Regions from separate parts of the Gottschalkia purinilytica genome, predicted to be linked through region 1. Evidence: riboswitches for the same ligand, from Rfam matches in the RefSeq annotation. Region 1 holds a riboswitch; each other region holds the start of a gene.
The links. Region 1 has a riboswitch for S-adenosylmethionine ahead of CLPU_RS00960 (O-acetylhomoserine aminocarboxypropyltransferase/cysteine synthase family protein). Riboswitches for the same ligand answer to the same signal wherever they lie in the genome.

Region 1 (2,206 bases):
AAGTTGTTCTGATTCAGTAAGTTGCTGATGCGTAGTAGACGCTGGATGTATAATAAGTGACTTAGCATCACCTACATTTGCTAAATGTGAAAAAATCTTAACTGACTCAATCAATTTCTTCCCTGATTCATATCCACCTTTTACTCCAAATGTAAATATTGATCCTGCTCCTTTAGGAAGATATTTTTTAGCTAAAGTGTTATATTTACTTGATTTAAGACCTGGATATTTAACCCATTCTACTTTAGGGTGATTTTCCAAATATTCAGCTACTTTTTTAGCATTGTCTACATGTTTCTCCATTCTAAGAGATAATGTTTCTAACCCTTGTAATAATAAAAAGGCGTTGAATGGAGATAAACATGCTCCTATATCACTTAAAAGTGTGTTTCTTAATCTTGTTATATAAGCTGACTCACCAAATTCATTATAGAATGATATTCCCTTAAATCTAGGATCTGGTTCTACCATACCTGGAAATTTACCATTATCCCAATTGAATTTTCCTGAATCTATTACTATTCCTCCTATAGCTGTACCATGACCACCTATAAATTTTGTAGCTGAATGAACAACTATATCTGCACCAAATTCTATCGGTTTACACAGGTATGGTGTAGCAAAAGTATTGTCTACTATTAATGGTATATCATTTTTATGTGCGATTTCAGCCACTTTTTCTATATCTACAACATTTATTTCAGGATTTCCTATAGTCTCTATAAATACTGCTTTTGTCTTATCATTAATACTATTTTCTATTTCTTCAAAGTTATCTGGATTTACAAGTTTAACATTAACTCCTAAGTTCTTTAGAGTATGTGTAAAAAGTGTGTAAGTACCTCCATAAAGTGTAGATGCAGCAACTATTTCGTCACCATCTTTAGCTAAACTAAGTATAGAATAAGTAATTGCAGCCATCCCAGAAGAAGTCACTAATGATCCTACTCCACCTTCTAGTTCAGTTACCCTTCTTCCAAAAGTTTCTATAGTTGGATTTCTAGTTCTAGAATATATAAGCCCCGCTTTTTTCAAAGCAAATAAATCTGCTGCTTCCTGTGTATCTTCGAATAAATATGCTGCTGTTTGATATATAGGTACAGCTCTAGACTTTGTCTCGCTGTCAACATTTTGTCCCCCATGAACTTGAATAGTCTCAAATTTTAAACTACTTCCCATATTTAAACCTCCCCTAATTTTTATGTAATAAAAAAATCTTCCTCAGATAAAGTAGGAAGATTGTTCTTCTTTCTTATCTGCCAGGATATACCTGCTGGATGTAGCACCTTCAAGAAAAATATCTTGGGTTGCCGGGCTTCATAGGTCCAGTCCCTCAGCCACTCTCGATAAGAGATATATAATTGTTTTGTAAATAGTCAAATTGTTAAAAACTTAAATAAATTATAGCAACTAATATACTTTGATGTCAACTTATTATATTAAATTTTTTAAATTTCTATCGGAATTCTATGTTATCTTTTTTATATTGTCTATAGTTTCATCCTCTATACTATATCTAATGATATCAATAATATCATATCTCAATTTAAATATAACTCATTCTCTTTAATGGAAACATCTATATCTAAAATATTTATATATTAACTTTACGATTTTTCAATTTATAAATTTTTATTATATATGTATTAAAGAGATATTAATAACCTTAAACTATTAATAATCTATATTCTTTTCAAAATGCTGATAATCCTTAATATATTTCCACTCTCCTCCCCATATCCATCCTCTTTTCTTAAAAGCTAAGTATAATGCATCATCTTTTACTATCATTCCTTTTCTTACATTACTTCTATCTATATAATCTTTACTACTAATAGGAAGTATCTTATCTTTGTTTATATAGGGATTTTGTACTGGATTTATATCTATTGCTACTCCATAGGCATGTTTTGAAATATTGTTACTACCACTTGCTATATTTCTATAACAAAATGCAGAAGTATTATTATCTTCCATGGACAATTTATCATTAGCTTCATATTCGTCTATTATTTTTATCTTATCTATTGGATATTTTACATAGTACAGTTCTTTAAAAATATCTACTATTTCCTTGGAAACTTTATTGTGTACTACTAATTCTCCTTTATGTATCTTGTTATCAAATCCCCAATGTAAGACTTTTATATAACTAAGATCATCTAAACTTATATTATTATTTTCATGCCATGATAATCCTATCATT
Region 2 (2,206 bases), on a different contig from region 1:
TGATTATTTTATTAGATAATATTCATTGTAGATAGTGTCGTTGGTTATAATTAATGATTATATTTAGCTTGAAAAGTATCCAGGAACAATAAAACTCGTCAATTCATGACGAGCTTTATTTCAAACACAGTTGTATATTTTTTACAAACCTTGTTTTCTTAAAATTTCAGCTTTATCAGTTTTCTCCCAAGGTAAATCAATATCTGATCTTCCAAAATGGCCATAAGCAGCTACTTGTTTATAAAGAGGTCTTCTTAAGTCTAAGTCTCTTATAATAGCAGCAGGTCTTAAATCAAAATTATTTCTTACTAATTCTTCTATTTTACTTTCTTCAATTTTGTTAGTTCCAAAAGTATCTACCAATATAGATACTGGTTTTGCAACTCCAATTGCATATGCAAGTTGAACTTCACATTTATCTGCTAAACCTGCGGCAACTATGTTTTTTGCAACATATCTTGCAGCATATGCAGCTGATCTATCAACTTTTGTAGGATCTTTTCCTGAAAAAGCTCCTCCTCCGTGTCTTGCATACCCACCATAAGTATCTACTATTATCTTTCTACCAGTTAATCCTGCATCTCCTTGAGGACCACCTACTACAAATCTACCTGTTGGATTTATATAGTATTTAGTATTATCATCAAGTAAGTTTGCTGGTATAATTTTAGAAATAATGTGTTCTTTTAAATCTTTTTCTATAGTTTTTAAATCTACTTCAGGACAATGTTGAGTTGATATAACTATAGCATCTACTCTAACTGGTTTATTATCATGATACTCTACTGTAACTTGAGTTTTTCCGTCTGGTCTTAAATAGTCTAACGTACCATTTTTTCTAACTTCACTTAGCCTTCTAGCTAGTTTATGTGCAAGAGCTATTGGAAGTGGCATGAGTTCTGGTGTTTCGTTACATGCAAAACCGAACATTATACCTTGGTCTCCAGCTCCTATTGAATCTAAGTCATCTACCTTACCTTCTCTATGTTCTAAAGCTTCATCTACGCCCATAGCTATATCTGGTGATTGTTCATCTATAGAAGTAAGTACAGCACAAGTATCACAATCAAATCCATACTTTGCTCTAGTATACCCTATATCTTCTATTGTTTTTCTTACAACTTTAGGAATATCCACATAACATTTAGTTGTTATTTCTCCTGATACAAGTACTAATCCTGTTGTAACAGATGTTTCACAAGCCACTCTGGCATCTGGATCGTTTGTAAGTATAGCATCTAATATGGAATCTGAGATTTGATCACATATTTTATCTGGGTGCCCCTCTGTTACTGATTCTGAGGTAAATAGCCATTTTCTCATTTTAAATTATCACTCCCTATACTTGTCTTCTCGCTTGCTATTTAATATATTGAAAATATATCTTAAGCTTTATTGTAAATATTTACTAATTTCGTCTAAAGTTTTTATCATATTAACTTTTTAATGATAATATAATAAAAAACCCCTTCCAAAAGGAAGAGGTTATCATTCTTATTAGACAAAGACCTCATCTTCCAGAACTTCAATTCTGTAGGACTTAGCACCGACTTAGATTATCGGTTGCCGGGTTTCACAGGGCCTATTCCCTCCACCTCTCTTGATAAGGTAATCAAGTTTTTCATTCTATTTATACTGACATGATTCTACCATAAAAGCTTTTCAAAGTCAATGCTTTCCCGTATAAAATATTCCATATTATGTTATTTTGGTTATTTATTGTCTATTTAAGATTTAACTTAACATAGCGTCTGTATATTATAGTCAACGTATTAACCAAAACATATATTTCATATTATAAAACCTATTTTCTAAAAGAAGCACAAGTCTCGATTATGTAATTATTTCTAATGTATTAAATCAGTTTCCAACTTCTATACTAAAGTAATGATACTACTTTATAGCTTAATAGAAATACTACTATTCCTGATGCAACTATTCCAGATATTATAGCTATCATAGCATCTCTAAACTTTATTTTAAAAAGCGTGGCTACCACACATCCAGTCCAGGCACCTGTCGACGGAAGCGGAACAGCAACTAATATAAAAAGTCCAAATACACTATATTTTTTTATCTTTTCTTTATGTTTCATTCCTTTATTCTTAGCCCATGTAAGTATACGTCCTATTCCTATTACATTTTCAAAGTATTTAAAAATAGGTTCTAGAAGTATAAGTAAAAATGGTACTGGAACTATATTTCC
Region 3 (2,206 bases), on a different contig from region 1:
TAAGTCCTGGGTATTTTACCCACTCAACTTTAGGATGATTTTCTAAATACTCTGCAATCTTCTGAGCATTTAAAACATGTCTTTCTACTCTAAGAGATAATGTCTCTAATCCTAATATTAACAAGAACGAATTAAATGGTGATATACAAGCTCCTACATCTCTTAATAGAGTAGTTCTTAATCTAGCTATATATGCTGCTTCTCCAAATGCTTCTGAGAAAGAAAGTCCATGATAACTTGGTTCTGGATCTATTAGTTCTGGAAATTTTCCATTATTCCAATCAAATTTACCTGAATCAACTACTACTCCACCTATTGAAGTACCATGTCCCCCTATAAACTTAGTTGCAGAATGTACTACTATATCAGCTCCGTACTCTATAGGTCTACATAGATAAGGTGTTGCAAATGTATTATCTACTATTAAAGGTACATTGTTCTTATGAGCTATTTCTGCTGCTTTTTCAATGTCAACAACATTTATATCTGGATTCCCTATAGTTTCTATAAATACTGCCTTTGTTTTATCATTTATAGCTGCATCTAATTCTTCAAATTTATCAGGATGTACAAATTTTACTTTTATTCCAAAGTTCTTAAATGTATGTGCAAATAATGTGTACGTTCCACCGTAAAGTGTTGATACTGATACTATTTCTTCTCCTGTTTTAGCTATATTAAGAATCGCATAACTTATTGCTGCCATTCCTGATGCTGTAGCAACAGCTCCTACTCCGCCTTCAAGTTCAGCAATTCTTTTTTCAAATACATCAGTAGTTGGATTTGTAATTCTTGTATATATATTTCCTGCTTTTTTTAACCCGAATAAATCTGCCGCATCTTGTGCATCTTCAAATACATACGAAGTTGTTTGATATATAGGTACTGCTCTTGATTTTGTATCTGAGTCAACTAATTGTCCTCCATGAACTTGAATTGTTTCAAAATGTAATTTGTCTCCCATATTTGATTCCTCCATTTTCATATTATTTTGAATTTTCTAAATACTCTTATTTCTTCGTTCAACTGATTCATCTGCAAACTAACTAAAAAAACCTTCCTGCTAGATAAAACAGGAAGGTTTGAGTTCGTTCTCTGATCTTATCTTTCAGGATATACCTGCTGGATTTAGCACCTTCAAGGAAGTTTCCTTTGGGTTGCCGGGTTTCTCAGGGCCAGTTCCCTCCACCACTCTCGATAAGAGTTATATTAAATTACGTTTCTTTGTTAGGAATGATTATATCAACTGTGTATAAATATGTCAACATTTATTTATAAGTTTTTTCAGGATTAACAAAGGCTTTTGAATTTTATCTCTATTTACCACGCTTATTGATAGCATTTATCACTTTTATATAATTTTTAATTATGCAATAAAGTGAATTTATTTAATTAGTTACTTTGACTAATGTTGTCATAAATTATATATCAGTAATTTTATCTTTATTAAGACAAGTTATTATATTGATACCATTGTTAGTAATTCTTCCTAAGTTTTGGGGAGTAACAGGAGTTTGGATTAGTACACCTATATCAGATTTAATATCTTCTTTAATAACTATAGGTATCATGTTCAAATATCTAAAATTTTCAGATGTCAGTAGTTTATCGAAATCATAGCAACTAAATATTATTTAAAATACAAAAGCTTGTTGTATAACAGTTATAAATATCAAAATTAACATAGTTATCAACAAGCTTCTTAACTTTAATTAGAGCTATAGTTATAAGTTAGTTTCTAGTAATATTATATATACAATACTAAAAAAGTAGCCACTATAGAAGTTATAATAGGAAGTATTATTCCACCTTTATACCACGAAGCTATAGCAGCAGCTATAAATCCTACTACTGATGCCATAGGAACTTCTGGAGTTGCTGTAAATGCCCCTGGGATTGTTAATGCTCCTATTGCAGCAAATGGTACAAAGTTCAAAAATCTGTTAACCCAGTCTGGCATATTTCCTTTAGTCTTAAATAGAAATGGTGATAATCTAGGTATACCTGTAGCAATTATCATTCCTATAATTATTATCTTTGTATTACTCATCATCATTCACTCCTGAATTATTATCGTCCTTAAATAAAGAAGCTCCTATTGCTGAAGATATAACTATTGATAATATAAGTCCCCATCCTTGTGGTAAAAAATTAAAATAAGTAAACAGAGTATTTAAAATAGCAGACAATGCTACTAGAATTGCTA
Region 4 (2,206 bases), on a different contig from region 1:
GCCTGTAAAAAGAAAAGATAAGTAAATTTAAGTTTTTAATAAGTTATCTATGTAAGTAATGGATTTCATTTTGAGACATAAATTTAATAAATAACATTAAAAAATCACTTATGAATTAGAATAAAATTCATAAGTGATTTTTCTTGATATTACTAGTAATTTCATTGATATAGACTAATTTTAATGAACATAATAGAGTTATTTTATATATTCAGTGACTAAATCAGTAAAAAGAATACCTTCTAAATGGTCTATTTCATGGCAAAAGCATTTTGCTAAATCTCCTTTACCTGTTAGTATAATCTCCTCACCATTTTCATTTAATGCTTGTACTGTTACTTTTGCTGGCCTTATTAATTTTCCCCATGTATTAGGAATACTCAAACATCCTTCTATAACTTTCTGTTTTCCTTCTTCTTTAATTATCTTTGGATTAACTAATTTTATAAGTCCTTGTCCCATGTCTATTACAACTAATCGTTTTAATACGCCTATTTGTGGGGCAGCTAATCCTCCACCATTTTCTGTATTGTACATAGTGTCTGCCATATCATTTAGTAGTTGTCTTACTTTATCATCTACTACTTCAACTTCTTTGCTTTTTTTCCTTAATATTTCGTCATCAAAAAGTCTAATTTGTCTAAATGCCATTTAAACGACACCTCTACTTTGCTGTGATCTTGATTTTTTTTCGCTTTCTTCAAAAAGAAAAACTTCTTCTATGGAACAGTGAAATATCTTAGAAATATCATAAGCCAACCATATAGAAGGTTCAAATTTTTCTGTTTCAATAGCGTTAATTGCTTGTCTTGATACTCCTATAAGTTCTCCCAATTGTTCTTGAGTTAATCCATAACGTTCACGAAGTTCCTTTAATCTATTTTTCATTAATACCACCTCTGTAATGTTAACCTTACATGTGAATATATCATCACTCTGTTTTGATGTCAAGTAGACATTACATATTGTTTTTATAAAAGTAGTACTAATTTTAATGAATATACTATAAGAACTTTAAAAGTAAAAATTTCAAAGATAGATATATGAAAGATCTAAGAATATATTGTATATATATTCAAAATAACTAAAAAGAAAACTATAATATTTACAGATTATAAACTTGAAATATGGGTATGAATTGTTAATATAGTAAGAAGATATCTAATATAATAATTGTTTAATTATACATGAAAAGTGAAAAATACTATTGACACTTAACAGACATATGTTATAATTTGATATAAATAAATAACAATAAAATACAAATCTCTTATCGAGAGTGGTGGAGGGACTGGCCCTGTGAAACCCAGCAACCTGTATCTATTTAGATACGTGGTGCTAAATCCTGCGATATTTGTCGGAAGATGAGGTGAAATACATTTGATAATAAAACTCTTTCATCTTGAAAGAGTTTTTTATTTTACTATTATTTATAAATTATCGATAAAGGCTAAAGATTAACTATTAAAAAAGGGGAGAAACAAATGCTTCAGGAATACTTAAAAGAAAACATTTTAATTACAGATGGAGCTATGGGAACATATTATTCTGAAATAACAGGAGATAAAGTATCCTTCTGCGAGTTTGCAAATATAAATAAGCCGCAAGTGATAAGAGACATTCATGTAGACTACATTAAATCAGGGGCTAAATTAATTAGAACTAATACCTTTTCTGCTAACACAATATCTTTAGGAGTAACTAGAGAAAAGGTGAAAGAAATAATAGAAAAAGGATATACAATAGCTAAGAAAGCTACAGAAGGAACAGATGTATTTATAGGTGCTAGTATAGGTCCTATTCATGAATCTAGATTTAAAAAAGAAGATGATATAGATATTTTAGACGAATATAAATTCATTATAGATACATTTATGGAGTTAGGAGAAAATATATTTGTTTTTGAAACTTTTGGTACGATAGATTATCTAAAAGAGATATCTGAATATATAAAAAGTAAAAATAGTGATGCTTTTATATTAACTCAATTTGCAGTTACACTAGATGGATTTACTAGAAAAGGTATTAGTATCAAAAGTATAATAGATGAATTAAAATTAATAAAAAGCATAGATGCTTATGGATTTAATTGTGGATCAGGACCTACTCACTTATATAGATTGTTAAAGAATATGGATATTTTTAGTGATACAATTTCGGCATTACCTAATGCTGGTTATCCAGAAATCATAAATGAAAGAATGGT

Region 2: linked by a shared signal. The riboswitch ahead of metK (methionine adenosyltransferase) and the one ahead of CLPU_RS00960 (O-acetylhomoserine aminocarboxypropyltransferase/cysteine synthase family protein) in region 1 are both predicted to bind S-adenosylmethionine.
Region 3: linked by a shared signal. The riboswitch ahead of CLPU_RS13985 (O-acetylhomoserine aminocarboxypropyltransferase/cysteine synthase family protein) and the one ahead of CLPU_RS00960 (O-acetylhomoserine aminocarboxypropyltransferase/cysteine synthase family protein) in region 1 are both predicted to bind S-adenosylmethionine.
Region 4: linked by a shared signal. The riboswitch ahead of CLPU_RS05010 (bifunctional homocysteine S-methyltransferase/methylenetetrahydrofolate reductase) and the one ahead of CLPU_RS00960 (O-acetylhomoserine aminocarboxypropyltransferase/cysteine synthase family protein) in region 1 are both predicted to bind S-adenosylmethionine.

What each region holds. Positions count from the first base shown of each region.
Region 1 is NZ_LGSS01000001.1:199,301-201,506, forward strand. It holds gene CLPU_RS00960 (O-acetylhomoserine aminocarboxypropyltransferase/cysteine synthase family protein) at 1-1,179, opposite strand, end outside; SAM riboswitch class I at 1,250-1,353, opposite strand; gene CLPU_RS00965 (M15 family metallopeptidase) at 1,675-2,206, opposite strand, start outside.
Region 2 is NZ_LGSS01000002.1:155,625-157,830, forward strand. It holds gene metK (methionine adenosyltransferase) at 142-1,323, opposite strand; SAM riboswitch class I at 1,508-1,610, opposite strand; gene CLPU_RS02520 (COG2426 family protein) at 1,880-2,206, opposite strand, start outside.
Region 3 is NZ_LGSS01000018.1:727-2,932, reverse strand. It holds gene CLPU_RS13985 (O-acetylhomoserine aminocarboxypropyltransferase/cysteine synthase family protein) at 1-964, opposite strand, end outside; SAM riboswitch class I at 1,099-1,204, opposite strand; gene CLPU_RS17335 (hypothetical protein) at 1,422-1,571, opposite strand; gene CLPU_RS13980 (AzlD domain-containing protein) at 1,748-2,050, opposite strand; gene CLPU_RS13975 (AzlC family ABC transporter permease) at 2,043-2,206, opposite strand, start outside.
Region 4 is NZ_LGSS01000004.1:27,235-29,440, reverse strand. It holds gene CLPU_RS05025 (MerR family transcriptional regulator) at 1-25, shown strand, start outside; gene def (peptide deformylase) at 199-651, opposite strand; gene CLPU_RS05015 (helix-turn-helix transcriptional regulator) at 652-888, opposite strand; SAM riboswitch class I at 1,268-1,371, shown strand; gene CLPU_RS05010 (bifunctional homocysteine S-methyltransferase/methylenetetrahydrofolate reductase) at 1,485-2,206, shown strand, end outside.